2 regions of the Alteromonas pelagimontana genome follow, and region 2 is predicted to be linked to the other one. Evidence: riboswitches for the same ligand, from Rfam matches in the RefSeq annotation. Region 2 holds a riboswitch; the other holds the start of a gene.
The links. Region 2 has a riboswitch for thiamine pyrophosphate ahead of thiC (phosphomethylpyrimidine synthase ThiC). Riboswitches for the same ligand answer to the same signal wherever they lie in the genome.

Region 1 (8,007 bases), 1.5 Mb from region 2:
AATTGTGAAGGGCGGAAGCTCTCGCAAACGGCAAGAGAGAACGAGCCAATGGAGACTTGCTCCCAGGTGATGAATACTTCGTGAACCAGCAGCAAACTCAGCGAGCCGACTGGTATGAAGAGACTGCGAACTAGTATGGTTAGCCGAGTAGCTGGGAGAGATTGTTGGAACCGGGTAATCGCTTACTAATGTCTCCTCTGCAGCGCGCAGTTGCAGTACCAAACTAAGAGCATCTTTTCCATTCGCGGTTAGGCTTCTGCCCACTAAGGCGCTGCTTGCACCACTGGATTTATCTTGTTTAGCGCCAATTTTAAGGGTACGGAACCCGTTGCTTTTCCAAAACAAATCGAGAGATGACGTCAAACCGAATGAGCTGGTAAGAATATCGATATTTTCGGCCGTAGCTGCATTCAGTACCTGATTTATAATGGCTGTGCCAAGACCACTTCTTTGCAGATTTGCACTGATAGCAATTCGATTGATTCGCCAGTAGCGGTGTATCGCTAATGCGGGTATTGCATAGAAAAGAGAAAGCGCTTGTGCGCTTAAATGTCCTTTAACACGACGTTTCCCGTTAGCAATGTCTTCAGCCACGCTCTCGAGCAAGGGCCCGCCTTCTGCGTTAATTATCGCTGCTCCTACTACTCGCTCGTCGATTTTCATGATGAAACATAAATTATCTGGCGCATCGACTAAACGCATCATGTCATCAGGACTGGTTTGATAATGTGCTGCATCCAAAAGCGCTAGTGCCTGCTTCATGACATCAACCGGTAACTCAGAAAGCTGACCTGAAGATACAGTGAAATTGTTTGTGGCGGGAAGATCTTCTGAATTTTCTACACCAGATTGAAACAACATCGAACTGTTTAATCGACTTTCAACTGGATCGTTGGCGTACCAGCGGATAGGCGTTGACATTATTAAATGCAGTGCTTGGTTGTTAGCGGTAAGACGTCTGACAAAGCGATTGATGAACCCTTGCCCCGAGCCTTCGTAGCCAAAAGTCGTTGTACTAAATATGCAGGATTTCCCCGAATGGAGAAATTTTTCCAGTATTGGTAACGGCAGTGATGATGCCTCATCAATGACAATATGTGTTGAATCAGCTTCAAATAATTCGGGGTTGTCACTGGCAACCCATTTCACATAGCCGCCACTAGAAGAATGGAGGATATGTTTTTCGGCGACCCGAGTGGTCTCGGTATTCTCTAATTTATCAAAAAGTGTATTTACGGACTGGTGAACAGGGCTGGTGACATGCACCCGCTGACCGTGACGAATAAGCGTGTTTAACGCAATACCAATGACGCTTGATTTACCTCTCCCGCGCGGAGCGGTTAGTACCACATGCGAACAAGATTGTTTACCTCGAAAGTAGGTGAGCAGCTGTTTATAGCAGTGAGATTGATCAATTGACTTAAATTTTGCTACCCCGGTAGACGAGTCAGAAGTAGTAGCAATGGGCAAGTGAAGCTGCGTTTTTGTCCATATTGCCACCCGGCGATCGGCGGTAAACTGGCTTATTAAATAAGAGATATAGGCACTATGCGAGAGGTTGTATCCGTAGCTTAGATAATGCGGGGTGGTAACCGAACAATGTTCCGGCCACAGCTCAAACGCGGGGCATAATATGATTAGCGTGCCGCCTTGACGAACCGTACCACTCAAGGCCAATAGCGCACTAGGGCGTAAGGCTTCGTGTGCATCATAAACGGCTATATCAAACTCTCGTCCAAGCATCTGTTTGAATAAACGGATCGGGCGATTGATAAACGCCGGATGACCTTTTTCGCCAAGCCACGCAATTTGAAAAGCGGAAACGGCGCAGCCGCTCAACGCCGCTTTCGCATCTTCATAACACATGTCGCTATTACCGCTGATGAGCAATAGTTGTCGGTGACACGCTTTGTATGCACGTTCTGTAAATGACCGGTTAAGCCATTCAGTTACCTTATTAACAGTCATAGTCGCTAAATTACATTATAATAGCGCTTTAAGTGTAACGATTTGCAATAAGGAATACGAATGCGTTTTTTGTCACGCCGACTGGTAATGCCCAATGATCTCAACTATGCCGATTCACTCTTTGGTGGAAGAGCGCTGGAATGGATTGATGAAGAATCAGCCATCTATGCCATTTGCCAGTTAGAAACAAATTGCCTGGTAACCAAACACATCGGTGAAATTAATTTTGAATCGCCTGCGATGCAAGGAGACATAGTTGAATTTGGTTTAGAAACCAAAAAAGTGGGAAGAAGTTCAATTACTGTTAGTTGCTTAGTGCGCAATAAAGCAACAAAGAAAACCATCTGTCTGGCTGATGATATTGTTTTTGTTAAGGTCGATCCAGAAACCCGCCAGCCCACCCCTCACGGCAAAACCCTTGAAGGTTTGAAAGAGCAAACTGAGCTGGAAATCAAGAACCTGAACCTGAGCAACTGATCACTCTGAGTGAGCACACGTGAAAGCGGATGAGTATTACGTGGCGGGTGCTTTCCATAAGGCCAGTATTTCATCTACTGTGTCTAACTCTGCTGGCGACAGTTGAGGATAACGTTGTTCACTATTTGCCGCATTGGTAAACACCATTGCGGTAAACGCCACATTATGACTAACTAAAATACGCTCATGCACTAAATCTGAAGAGGGAAGACTGTTCATCTGGCAGAGTTTCCAAAGCTGCTGATTAACCTCGTTTTTAAAGCCCCAGCGCAACAGCATCAGTGATGTTGCACCATACAGACACAGTCCGAATTCATCATAAAGTGCCGTATTGAACTGCGTTAGAGATTGCGACTGTTCCCATAAAGTCAAAGCGCCATCTGCAATAACACAGTCTTCATGAAAGACCAGAAATAGTGACAACAGGCCGAAAAGAATCAACTGACGCACAATTTCCTTGTCGTCTTCGGGAACACCGGCAAAGCTGTATAGCTTAGAAAATATCGTCTGACTGAGTAGCATCGCGTCCGTCAACTGCTGAATATTACTGAACCGACATTGAGTGGTAAGTAACTGCTGCGCAGCAAAAATAACAGCGAGATGTTTAATGTTGCCAAGGCCCAGATTTCTGCCTATTGCCTGTTCCAGCGTTTGTGGCGCCAAGCCGTAGATAGCACGGCTGGCCTTACTCATAATATGGGCCTGAAAAATGGGGTCCCGTTCAACCAATTCCACCACACGGGGAAGCGTCATCTGTTCATCATCAAGAGCAAGTAACGATTGAATTGTTGCCGGTAGTGGCGGCAGATTTTCCACCACATCAAGTAAATTGCTGTTACCTCGTTGAAAGCGCATTCTGCTGCCCAGTTGCCGAACCTGGCCTGCGCTAATCCCGGCGTGTTCCTTGAAACTCCTTTCAAAAGATCGTCGGTCGGAAAACCCTAACAAATGCGCGGTGTCTTCTGTTTTTTCGCCAGCGATTAAGTACTGGCACGACTTATCATGAATATAATCTTTGAGAAGCGCGCTAAAAGAAATGTTTTCCTGCCGCAACTGCCGGCGAAAAGCAGATTCTGTCTGGCCTAGTTGAGAGGCAACCCATTCCGCTCGGATCCTGGCAGGGCTGGAGGCTTGCAGGAACGCATTCCGGATTTGTTGTTTTAAAGGTGCAGTCTCCGGTGCCGCAAGAGTGGCTTCCAGCATCTTTTTCATCTGCGCGCTATAGTAAAAAGAAGGTTGAGTTAACCACTTTTTATCCAACAGCAGCTTAATCTGATCATCGGGTAATATCGCCGCTTGACTTAGGGGGGCGAGCAGGGAAGCAGGGGAAGATGCAGGATTAGCAGGAGCGGACATTTGGGCAAAATCAAACTGTCGCCCAGCTAAATGTCTGAACAAAGTAAACAGAAAATAAATCTGTATTTGGGCCATTAATCCAACGCCCGGTTCGCGCCACGATATTAGAAGGGAATCGCTCGTTCCATCGGCAATTTCAAATTGGCTATTTGCGTCAAAAAGATCGCGATAGTGAACGGAAAGAATGGATAGTGCATCTTCAATATTTTTGCAGGCAGTGAGCAAGACCACTAAATTGCCCATTTTATTAAAGTCAAAATAGCCTATCAGTGACTTGCCGATACATGTCCGCTGATCCACAGGACAAAGCTGAGTGAGCAATGCGTTTAGATAACTGTCTTCAAACTGACCCTGCTCGATATCACTCAAGTTACTGAGTACCTGGTCATCACCATTGTCGCTCAGCCCGATATCACGGCGTAAGCTGAGTAGAGATCGTAGAATAGCAGACCAAAATAGCCCTTTATATTGCACATTCGCTCCTTGCCTGGAATTTATTATTCATCATACCGCAAGCTGATTTGCGTAAACTTTTAAGCGTTTGTAAGCAGTCACCGACCCAGTTGCTCGCTGAAATCGAAAGTGTCCCATTTTAAAACCAAAAGTGTCCTTTTTCCTTTCCCGCCCATTCCTTACCATACATCTAAAGTTGGCCGGTAAAAATAAGCCGATTATTTAACGGCAAACTTTTCGTGCAGCAAGGACGGAACGCCTCGGATCTTATTGATTAAGGGCGCCAAACGCATAATGCACGATAGTATCATTAATTGTAGTAATACTGCTAAGGATGAAAAAATGAGAAAAAGCATTAAAGCCACAGCCATTATGGCTTCTTTGTTAGCGGCGACTTCTGTTAACGCAGATGTCATCCAGACCTCACCGTTTAACTTTGACGCAATTTCTCTAACCGCTCATTCAACGCAAAATCATGGCAATTATTTTACGTCGGGCGCGGCAGGAGAAGTTTTATCTTTAACTGAAAATACGTGGGTTGGGGTAAACCTTGCCGATGCATTTGGTATTTCTGCACTGAATCCAATTAAAGACCAAAATGATTATGTCCTGAACTTTGATTTCAAAATGAAGGGCGCCTCTGATTCCGCATATTCAGAAATTGCGGGTATCTGGTTAGCGGACTATTCCAAATCTGTTCAGGATAACGACAGTTCTCGTACCTTTGAACTAGCGGGTACGCAGACCTTTGGACTCCAGGATTTTAACTACACCAATTCGGGCACATGGCAGACGTTCTCCATTATGCTAGGTGAATTTACATCAGGTAACATCACTGATGTAATTTTTATCAACGATTGTGACAACCGGAATGGCTGTGGTGACATGAATGTGAGCTTCAAAGGCGTTTCTATTTCGGAAGTAAGTGAACCCACCGCCATGGCACTAGCACTTTTCGGAATAGGATTAATTGGATGGCGCACTAGACGCCAGTAAAATGGGTCGTAAGACCACTATTTCGCCCGCACGTCACTTTAGCGGGCGTTTTCTTTTGTGCTAACTCAATCATCTTGACGAATTACCTTATCCTGATAGACTCTGCCCTTGCTGATTACTACGGTTTTCAGCGCAACCAAGGGGTGCCGTAACTGGCTGAGATCTATGTAAATGGGAACCCTTAAACCTGATCCGGATAATACCGGCGTAGGGATGGTGTCTCATTAAACAGCCAATTCACCTGCCGTAAAGCCGGATCTTTTAACTGAAACAGTCAAGAGATCCAGATGAACAAAAACGTTATTTCACTTTCCTTATTTTGCTTATCGTTCAGCGCCGTTGCTCAGGAAGCGGACTTAGAACGCATTACCGTAACCGGCGATTTTCGTCAGGCTACGCTGGACCAGCTTAGTACCAGTGCGTCGGTAGTAGGAGAGGCTCGCCTGGCCAGCAGACAAGCCGATCATATTGACAGCATGCTAAATATTGCTCCGAACGTAAATTTTTCTACCGGAGCATCGCGCGGGCGCTTTATTCAAATCCGGGGGATTGGAGAACGCAGCCAGTTTGCAGAACCTATTAATCCGTCGGTGAGCTTTTTAGTTGATGAATTCGATTTTTCTGGTCTTGCTGCTGCGGGGGTATTATTTGATACCCAGCAGGTTGAGGTATATCGCGGTCCGCAAGCGACGCTTTTTGGTACCGGAGCACTGGCTGGCGCCGTAAAAGTGGTTAGCCGCCAGCCTGCTGCGGACCCTTCAGGCTACGCGCTGTTTCGTTTAGGGAATAAAGACACCTATCGGATAGAAGCGGCTCACGGCGACAGCATTACAGAAAATGTTAACTATCGTGCTGCAGTCATGCAGAATAAAAGTGATGGTTTTGTCAACAACACTTACCTTAACCGGGAAGATACTGACAACATTGATGAATCAGCTGCACGTTTGGCGGTGAACTGGGATGTTTCCGCGGACTCGTCACTGGCTATTAATTACCGCTGGTACGATATTGATAACGGTTATGACGTTTTTTCTCTGGAAAATAATCGTAACACACGCTCCGATGCCCCTGGTTACGATACACAACGCACCAACGCCGTTAGCCTTAAAAGCCAAACACAAACCTACGCAGGCGACTTGGCGGTCATTCTCACTCACGCCTCTCACGATATCGCATATGGTTACGACGAAGACTGGACATATCCAGAATTTCATCCTGAAACTTATGTATCAGTTGACAGTTATTTCAGAGACGTCGCAACCAGTACGGCTGAAATACGATTCACCTCAAGTCCGCAGGCTGCTTTATTTTCCGGTAGAACCCAGTGGCTGGTGGGCGCATTTTATAAGGAATCTGAAGAAGATCTACTGCGTCAGTACACGTATCTGGAATCGCCCTTTAACAGCACTTATCAACCCACAACCAAAGCTGTGTATTTTGATACCCAAACACAGTTGAGTGAGGGTTTGTCGCTTTTAGCCGGAGTACGCATCGAAAATTATGCCTTTGACTATGTTGACAGCGACGGTATAGAAAACGCTTACGATAGCGATATGACTGGCGGAAAACTGGCGCTCAACTACGTTCAGGGAAGACATTTCTGGTACGGCAGCATTTCTCGGGGATATAAAGGCGCAGGGATTAATCCCGATAGCCGCCTGCCAACAGGTCAGCGTTTTTACGATGCGGAGTTCAATTGGAACTATGAAGTTGGCTATAAGGGGCACGTTTTTACGCCTGATCTTACTTTGCGGGCTGCCGTTTTTCATATGGACCGGGAAGACACCCAGATAAGCGATTATCAGATAGTGAAACGCGAGGATGGTTCTGAAGGGTTCATTGATATCATTGGCAACGCGCAAATCGGCACCAACCGCGGCATTGAACTTGAACTCGGCTGGCAGGCCACACAAGTGTGGCAGCTTCAAGGAAGCCTGGGTTATCTCGATGCTACCTTTGAAAGTTATACCAATGCGAAAGGCGAGCAAGTTGATAAACGTGAGCAGGCCCAGGCGCCGTCGTATACTGCCAATATCTTCAGCGAGCTTTGGGTGGCACCGGATTGGGTATGGCGGGTCGATGTGGATTATAAAGACAGTTTCCGTTTTTCCGACGGGAACGCGTTGGCTTCTCCTTCTACAACGTTAGTTAATAGTGAAATAAGCTGGCTGTTAGATGCCTGGACTGCCACGCTTTGGGTAAATAACGCCTTTGATCGCACCTATTATACACGCGGCTTTAGCTTCGAGAATGATCCTCGTCAATGGGATGGTATTGCAGAATCCTATTATCAGTTAGGTGACGGCAGACAGTACGGCATCACAGTTAAATATCAATTTTAAGGAGTAAAGCTTATGCAGGTAATGGTTGAAATTTCTTTATACCCGTTAGTAAATGAATTTGTAGCGCCAATAAAAGCGTTTATCCATCGACTGAACAGTTACGACGATATACAGGTGACAACTTGCTCGACCAGCACACAAATATCCGGTGATTATCAAAACGTAATGACGATTTTAGGCAAAGAAATGCAGGCTACCCACGAAGCGGTGGGGCAGGCTATCTTTGTTGCTAAATTTCTAAATTTTGATGCCATGCAAGCGCGCAAGGACGAGGATGAATAATCCCGCTGATGCATTTATTGCACAACTTGCGGCTACTTCCTTGCTTGAATGGATGGCAGTCATTCTTGCACTGGGATACGTATGGTTGGCTGCGCGGCAAAACGCGTGGTGCTGGTTGTGCGCTTTTTTAAGC
Region 2 (8,007 bases):
CTGGCACAACATCAACGAGCGAATTTATGTGCCGTAAGCGTTCGGCAGCGACAACCGCTTTAAGCTTTCCAATATCCTGCTGTTGATATAGCGTTTGCCGGTGCAGGTTACTTAATGCCACAGTATCAGGGTCGACAAGAACTAGCTGACCCACACCCGCAGCCGCCAAATAATGCGCGCAGATTGCTCCTAATCCGCCCACGCCCATTATAATTGCTTTCGCTTGTTTTAATCGTAGCTGGCAATCTTCGTCGAAGTTACTAAGCAAAAGCTGGCGACTGTACCGGCTATACTCTTCTTTACTCAGTTCCACGCCACGCCTCCTGCAAAGCATAAGTTTGCGCCACCGGGTCAGCACTTTCGGTAATTGCCGTTACCATGGCGGCATGGGTCACGCCGGTGTTCTTTACGTCCTGCAGACGCGCGGGGCTAATTCCTCCAATTGCCACTGTAGGAATGTTTTTGCAAAGTGAAACATACCGAGCTAAGCGGTGAATTCCCTGAGGTAATGATGCCATTTTCTTAGTGCGGGTAGGGAATATGTGACCAAGGGCGATATAGGAAGGCGCCAGCGGAATCACCCGACAAAGTTCGGCAAAACCGTGGGTAGAAACTCCTAATCTTAGCCCCGCTTCAGCGATAGCGGGTAAGTCAGCGTTTTGCAAATCTTCCTGCCCCAAATGAACACCAAAAGCGCGATGTTTTATCGCCAGTTCCCAGTGATCGTTGATGAATAACTGACAATCAAACTGCTTTGCCAAGCCTACGGCCTCTTTTACTTCACCTTCAACCGTTGCAGAGACATTTTTTATTCTCAGCTGAATTAACCTGACACCTGTAGGCAACAGCTTTCTCAACCAGTGCACGCTATCTACTACCGGATAAATAGTCGCTGAATTATGTATTAGCGGCAAAAAGCGGGGGCGATATTCAGCCGCCGTTGCGTTGGCTGAATCGTCTTTATAGGGCCTTTCATCGCCAATGCTCACCTGAGGAAAATCAGAAATATTTTCCGGCCGCCGACATATGCCCGGCACAAGCGCCCCGCGTGTGTGATAACAAGCAGAAAGCGCCTTTGATACGCACCCTTTCGCCAGACAAACGGCGTCAGGAGCCTGGTAACCCTCAGCCATAAACGCTGCCAATGCCGTTGCCAAGGTACAGCCTGTACCCCTTACGTGAGCCTCTTTGTATCTCGCCGTGGTGTAATGGTAGTGCTCGGTGAGAGAAACCAACGTATCGGTAGCATCTTTCTGCCAATCCGCGTGACCGCCTTTAATCAATACATAATCAAAGCCAAGCTCCAATAATTCACGCGCCGCCGCAAAGGCATCTTCGCCATTTTCGACTGCTAGCGCGGTGAGTTCTGAAAGCTCGTTGATATTAGGCGTAACAACGGTAACGAAAGGGGCAATGTCGGCAATAGCCCTTGCGCTTAAGCCAGAAAGCACGCCACCAGCGGAGGTCTTTAACACCGGGTCCCAAATCACGGGTAGCGCAGGGGAATGTTCTTTTAATCGTGTTAACTGGCTGGCAATCAACGCCAGTTGTTCGTCGTTGGCGACTGCACCTATTTTAATGGCATCAGGAGCGTTATCTGCCAGCAGCGCATTAAACTGATCGTTCAACAACTCGCAACATGTAGGTTGCACAGCGAACAGTGCGTGATGGCTTTGCGCGGACACCAAAGTGGTAAGGGTGCAAGGGAGGGTGTGTAACTGGCTTGCAGTAATAGTATCTCGCGCCAGCCCGGCGCCTGAACTGGAATCCATACCGCCAATACACCACAAAACGGGCAGCTTCACGAAGATTGTCCCGTTTTACTGCCGCTAATATACAGCTCAGCGCCGCCGGAATTAAAGGCTTCAGCCATTTCCTGCATGCCTTGTTTAATAGTGTCAGCTTCAGCAGCGTCCCGGACCTCCTGAGAAATCTTCATTGAGCAAAACTTTGGTCCGCACATTGAACAGAAATGAGCAACTTTGCCCGATTCCTGCGGCAGGGTTTCGTCGTGATACGCACGGGCAGTGTAAGGGTCGAGCGCCAGATTAAACTGATCTTCCCAGCGAAATTCGAATCGAGCCTTGGACATGGCATTGTCACGAATTTGTGCGCCTGGATGACCTTTGGCTAAATCGGCTGCGTGAGCTGCAATTTTGTAGGTGATCAGGCCTTGCTTTACATCTTCTTTGTTCGGTAGCCCTAAGTGTTCTTTCGGCGTTACGTAGCACAGCATGGCGCAGCCGTACCAGCCAATCATCGCGGCACCGATACCAGAAGTGAAATGGTCGTAACCCGGTGCAATATCAGTAGTTAACGGACCAAGTGTGTAAAAAGGTGCTTCGTGACAATGTTTAAGCTGCTCTTCCATGTTTTCTTTAATGAGATGCATAGGCACATGGCCAGGGCCTTCAATCATCACCTGAACATCGTATTCCCAAGCGATTTTGGTTAGTTCACCCAAGGTTCGCAGCTCGGCAAACTGGGCTTCGTCGTTAGCGTCAGCGATAGAGCCGGGGCGCAATCCGTCGCCAAGCGATAGCGAGACATCATATCGGGCACAAAGCTCACAAATTTCCCGAAAGTGAACATACAAAAAACTTTCTTCATGGTGGCTTAAACACCATTTCGCCATGATGGCGCCGCCACGTGAGACAATTCCCGTTACACGGGCCGCCGTTAACGGTACAAACGCCAGGCGTACGCCAGCATGAATGGTAAAGTAATCCACGCCTTGCTCGGCCTGCTCCACTAACGTATCGCGAAAAATCTCCCAATTAAGATCCTCAGCAACACCGTTGACCTTTTCCAGCGCCTGATAAATTGGCACTGTACCGATAGGTACGGGGCTGTTACGCAGCAGCCATTCGCGGGTTTCGTGAATATTTCGACCGGTAGACAGATCCATAATAGTGTCAGCGCCCCAGCGCGTAGCCCACACCAGCTTTTCTACTTCTTCTTCAATTGAGGAAGTCACCGCCGAATTACCGATATTAGCGTTAATTTTTACCAGAAAGTTACGCCCGATAATCATCGGTTCTGATTCAGGATGATTAATATTTGCCGGAATAATCGCACGGCCTGCTGCTACCTCTTGGCGCACAAACTCTGGGGTGATGGTATCAGGCAAGTTGGCACCAAAGTGTTCCCCGACATGCTGTTGTGTAAGAGAGTGCTCGGCCAGTGCCTCGCGGCCCATATTCTCGCGAACGGCAATGTATTCCATTTCCGGCGTCACAATGCCTTTACGTGCATAGTGAAGCTGCGTCACGCACTGCCCCTCGTGGGCAATCCGCGGCACGCGCTTATGGCTGAACCGAAAATCATCCAAGGCAATGTCCTGCTGCCGCGCTTTAGCATACGTGGAGCTTAAGTCCTGCAAGTCTCGAGTATCAGCGCGTTCGATTATCCAGTTTTCTCGCATGGATGTTATTCCCCGCCTGACATCGATTTGATTATCAGGATCGCCATACGGACCGGAGGTATCGTAAACGGGGATGGGTGGGTTAGCGGTATAAACCGGGTTGTCGCGATCGCCGGATACCAGTGAATCCGCCTGATGAATATGGCGCATCGACACCTGAATATCATCCCGCGACCCTTGCAGATGCACGCGAGTAGAATTAGGAAATGTCTGGCCGCTAAGACCACTAAGAAAAGTTTGCGCCTGTTGGCGCTGTTGACGTCTGTTTGACATAGCATTTTGCCTTTTGAGTAGGTTGAAATGCTTGTCAGGAGTGTTTGAAGGTGCTTAATGAAAATAAATGATATTACCCGCCATTCCGCCGTAATACACATTCACAAAAATCATTAAGTTGCCTTGTTCCCTTCGCAGGTATTAGCCTGATCAGGTTCAACGGATCCCGCGTTAGCGGTCTCAGCTCGTTTCGCAGATGCGAAACGGAGCACTCCGACAAGTAGTTGCTTTTAGTATAGAGGGGTAATAACGGAATTATCAACCCGTTTTTTCTATCAGTTACAAAAGAAAAATGCGATATTATCACAATTAAGGACGTTGGAATGATCACCTGGCTCTAGTCTCGAAAGCGAGTTTCTGGTAGTCTAAATGGAAATGATTGCTATTTGGTTTTAATGCCTGATGCAAATCGGTAGCAGGTGGGATACTTGTAGCGTATAAATGTGCTCCGCCAGCTTAAAGAATTAGCTTGAGAACAATTATGACATTATGGGATTTACCTTCTAAGCAACTTGCGACAATTAAGGCCATTCGCTCTGATATTCGCGAGAACGTTAAAGAACGTTTGTCAGAAATGGGGCTCGAAGACGGTAGAGATGTGCAGTGCATTCGTAAAGGTCCATTAGGAGGCCCAATCGTAATGCAGTTAGGCGGCAGTGTGTTTGCTATTGAGCAGGAACTGGCCTCTAAAATTGAAGTCGAACCGCAACACAGTTAATTTCCCTTCCTTTTTTAGTAACAGGATACGTTTTCTTCATGCAGCGCATTTTAATGGTGGGGAAACCCAATTCCGGTAAAAGCCTCCTTTTCAACCAACTGACTGGCTTGCGTCAAAAAGTAGCCAATTATCCGGGTGTTACCGTTGAAGTAAAACGAGGACAGTGTGATAAATTTGAGATCGTCGATCTGCCCGGTACCTATACATTGCGCGGCTTGTCTCGTGATGAAGAAATTGCCGTCAACGAAATTCAGAATGCCATAGAGCGGGACGATACCGCGTTGGTGCTGTGTGTACTTGACGCCACCAGGTTAGAGCGAAGCCTGGTGCTCGGCTTACAAGTGCAAAGGCTAGCCAAAGCAAAAAATAAAGCAGTGCTGTTTGCGTTAAATTTCATTGATGAAGTTCGCCGCATTGGAGAAAAAATTGATACCGATGCGTTATCTGCCGATCTGGGTAGCCCTGTGGTGGCACTGTCGGCAAGAACGTTGGACGGATTACATGAGTTCAAACAGGAAATGCTTCGGATTGCAGGTTCGCCACAGCAGTTTGTTCCCAGCAAGTCGATAGAGGAAACCGAGCCCGCTGCCCCGAAAAGCCACCAGTTGGCGAAGAGCTATGGTCTGAACTTAGATATTGTACTGAAAAATCAAAACTCGGTGGATCGGCTGCTATTGAATAGCTGGACGGGAAGCATCATTTTTCTTAGTGTGATGTTCCTGCTTTTTCAAAGCATTTTTACCTTAGCAGCGCCTTTGATGGATGGCGTGGAAACCTTTATTACCGGGTTCGCTGAAATTGTTGCTGCCATTACTCCAGCCGGTATTGTTACCGATTTCTTCAATGATGCCATATTCGGCGGGCTGGGTTCATTTTTAGTTTTCGTGCCTCAGATTATGGTACTTACCTTCATCATTGGTTTGCTGGAAGACAGTGGCTATTTAGCGCGAGCAGCGCTGATGTGTCACCGGCCGTTGAGCTTTTTCGGTCTCTCTGGCCGTAGCTTTATTCCGTATTTGTCGGGTCATGCCTGTGCCATTCCGGCAATTATGGCGGCACGAACAATAGAATCGCCTCACAAGCGGCTTGTTACTATGCTGACCATTCCACTCATGTCATGTTCAGCGCGATTACCGGTTTACGCACTGTTAATTGCAGTGCTGGTGCCCGAAGATGCTCTGTTTTTAGGTATATTTGATCTGCAAGGTGCAGCGTTCTTTGGCTTATATCTGTTTGGCATAGTGATGGCGCTGGTTGTCAGCCAGATTTTAAATCGTACCTTAGCGAAAGATTTAGAAGAGTCTGATATGCCATTTATTCTGGAGCTGCCTACTTACCGTATGCCTCACTGGAAGCCTTTGATGCATCGCGTGCTTAACAGCGGCATGGTATTTATTAAACGTGCAGCACCAATCATTTTTATGGTGTCAGTAGGTATTTGGGTTTTAGGGTATTTCCCCTTAAGCTCGACATTGCAGAATTCATGGTTGGGCCAGATTGGTCATGTCATCGAGCCCATTTTCGAGCCGATGGGGCTGGATTGGCGATATGGCGTGGCAATTCTTATGTCATTCTTGGCTAGAGAAGTGTTTGTTGGCGCGTTAGGAACCTTGTTCGGCATGGCTGGCGCCGATGAAGATGTAGTGGGGCTGGCAGAAAAAGTTCAGGCAGACGGTCTGACTTTAGGCGCAGGGCTTGGGCTGGTACTATTTTATGTGGTGGCTTTGCAATGCGTAGCAACGGTTGCCATGTTAAAAGGGGAAACCGGTAGTAATAAACTAGCTTGGGGGCTGTATGTTGCGTACGGTCTGCTTGCTTATGTCATTGCAGTTGCCGTAAACCTGATTATCTAGATAGTTGTTCTTAAGTGTGCTCACATGAAAAGGCAAAATGAGGGTATTATTAAGAACCGTCCGCAGGCTCTGTGCAGCAGGCGCTGTGCAGCAGGCGCTGTGCAACAGCATGGATGCTGCGGCTGAGCGCTCAAAGAAGGGTTTACAGCATGTTCTGCACGGTGTCTTGGTGATAACTCATACTTCAAACAGTTATTCAAATTGAAATACCACAGCGCCTGACGGGGGCGCTGTGGTTAGATATATCGCTCGCGTTTACTGCTCACGCTTACTGGACATTACCTGCAACCACTTCCTGCTCTCTTAAAGCTACTCCTTGTTTATATAAAGCAAGAGCCTGCAGGTTATCATCTCGACGTTCACTGATTGTCGCCAAAATTAATAAGTCGGTCTGGTTTTCTGACAGTTTAATGGCTTTAAGTAAGGCTTTTTCGGCTAATACATCATCACCTGCATGAAACGCGATATGGCCGAGCGTGGAGTACAGTTCGGCGTTATTTGACTCTTGTTTAATCCAAGTCTCCAGCAATTTAATTGAGGAGGATGCATTGGGAAGATTAATTTGCTTAAACAAAGGCATCAGCACCGGATTCGGCCCTTTCTTTTGCCACTCAATCAAACACTGCTGGGCATCAGAATGCATTCCCTGATCCATCAGTTGCTGGATGTAAGCGGCGCGGTAAGCATCATCATGACGAAGCTTACGAGGAAGATCTTCCCAGTACTGTTTTAGCTGATTGGCGCCTTGTTTACTGGCGATTTCCGAAAATTTGCCTTTAGCAACTCGCTGCGCCCAATGAACATAATCGTCAGCAAGCGGCTTACGCCACTGTGACAACCGGTTTTGCAGTGCCTGCCATTGTCCTAAACGCGCCATGGATTCTGCTTTTAAACGCACTACTTGCGGATGATTAGCTGATTTTTCATCCAGCGCGTCCAGCCGTTTTTGCGCCGCTTCGGCTTGACCTTCTTCTAAGTCCATTCTCGCCAGCACTAAGGTGGCAGCAATCCGGGAATGCGGGTACTCTGTCGCCTGCTCTAATAAATAACGAACCCGCTGAGGCTCATTTAACTGACGGGCAACCTGAGCCGCAGCAAGATAATTTACACCATCAAAATCGCCATCGGTCGTGCGGGTAAAAGCTTGCTTAGCCTCTTCAAACTCGCCCTCAGCCATCGCCTGCATACCGCGAAAGAACGCGCGCTGGCGTTTGCGACGGCTCCTGCCACCAAGCCATTGCCGAGACCCGCGCAGCAGGTTAAAAGAGCGTGAGAGCAGGCGTTTGATTACCCACCAGACGATGAATGCCACTACAATAGTGATGGCTAGACTCACCACCGTCATTTCGATATTCCACTGTCCCATGGAAATCAATACATAGCCTTTGTCCCCGATCACCTGGGGCGCCACTATCATGGCAAAAAGAAGTAATACAACGGTGACAACTGCAACTAAAAGCCATCTCATAAGGCGCTGGCTCCCTGCCCAAAGACTTTTTCAACCCGAGATTCCAACAGTTCTTGCAGCGGTGCCTGCGACTCCATCTGTTGCGGTAGCGTCTGACTTACATCAGCCGCCGCGAGCTTTTGGACTTCTCTGAGAAACCCTTTGATCTCGCTTTCACCTACTGCAAATTTTTTCTCTAACAATGCCGTAGCACTTTGTAACGATTGCTGGTACAAGTCATTTTGCCTGTTCATAGCAGCAGATTGCGCCTGCATAAGTTGCAGCTTCAATT

Region 1: linked by a shared signal. The riboswitch ahead of CA267_RS03625 (TonB-dependent receptor) and the one ahead of thiC (phosphomethylpyrimidine synthase ThiC) in region 2 are both predicted to bind thiamine pyrophosphate.

Annotation. Positions count from the first base shown of each region.
Region 1 covers NZ_CP052766.1:774,552-782,558, reverse strand. The annotation lists gene CA267_RS03645 (GNAT family N-acetyltransferase) at 1-1,968, opposite strand, end outside; gene CA267_RS03640 (acyl-CoA thioesterase) at 2,029-2,445, shown strand; gene CA267_RS03635 (helix-turn-helix domain-containing protein) at 2,482-4,275, opposite strand; gene CA267_RS03630 (PEP-CTERM sorting domain-containing protein) at 4,597-5,250, shown strand; TPP riboswitch at 5,380-5,481, shown strand; gene CA267_RS03625 (TonB-dependent receptor) at 5,538-7,592, shown strand; gene CA267_RS03620 (YkoF family thiamine/hydroxymethylpyrimidine-binding protein) at 7,605-7,874, shown strand; gene pnuC (nicotinamide riboside transporter PnuC) at 7,867-8,007, shown strand, end outside.
Region 2 covers NZ_CP052766.1:2,299,154-2,307,160, forward strand. The annotation lists gene CA267_RS10235 (HesA/MoeB/ThiF family protein) at 1-313, opposite strand, end outside; gene thiE (thiamine phosphate synthase) at 300-1,805, opposite strand; gene thiC (phosphomethylpyrimidine synthase ThiC) at 1,802-3,697, opposite strand; TPP riboswitch at 3,808-3,923, opposite strand; gene CA267_RS10250 (FeoA family protein) at 4,167-4,415, shown strand; gene feoB (ferrous iron transporter B) at 4,454-6,268, shown strand; gene CA267_RS10260 (heme biosynthesis HemY N-terminal domain-containing protein) at 6,537-7,736, opposite strand; gene CA267_RS10265 (uroporphyrinogen-III C-methyltransferase) at 7,733-8,007, opposite strand, start outside.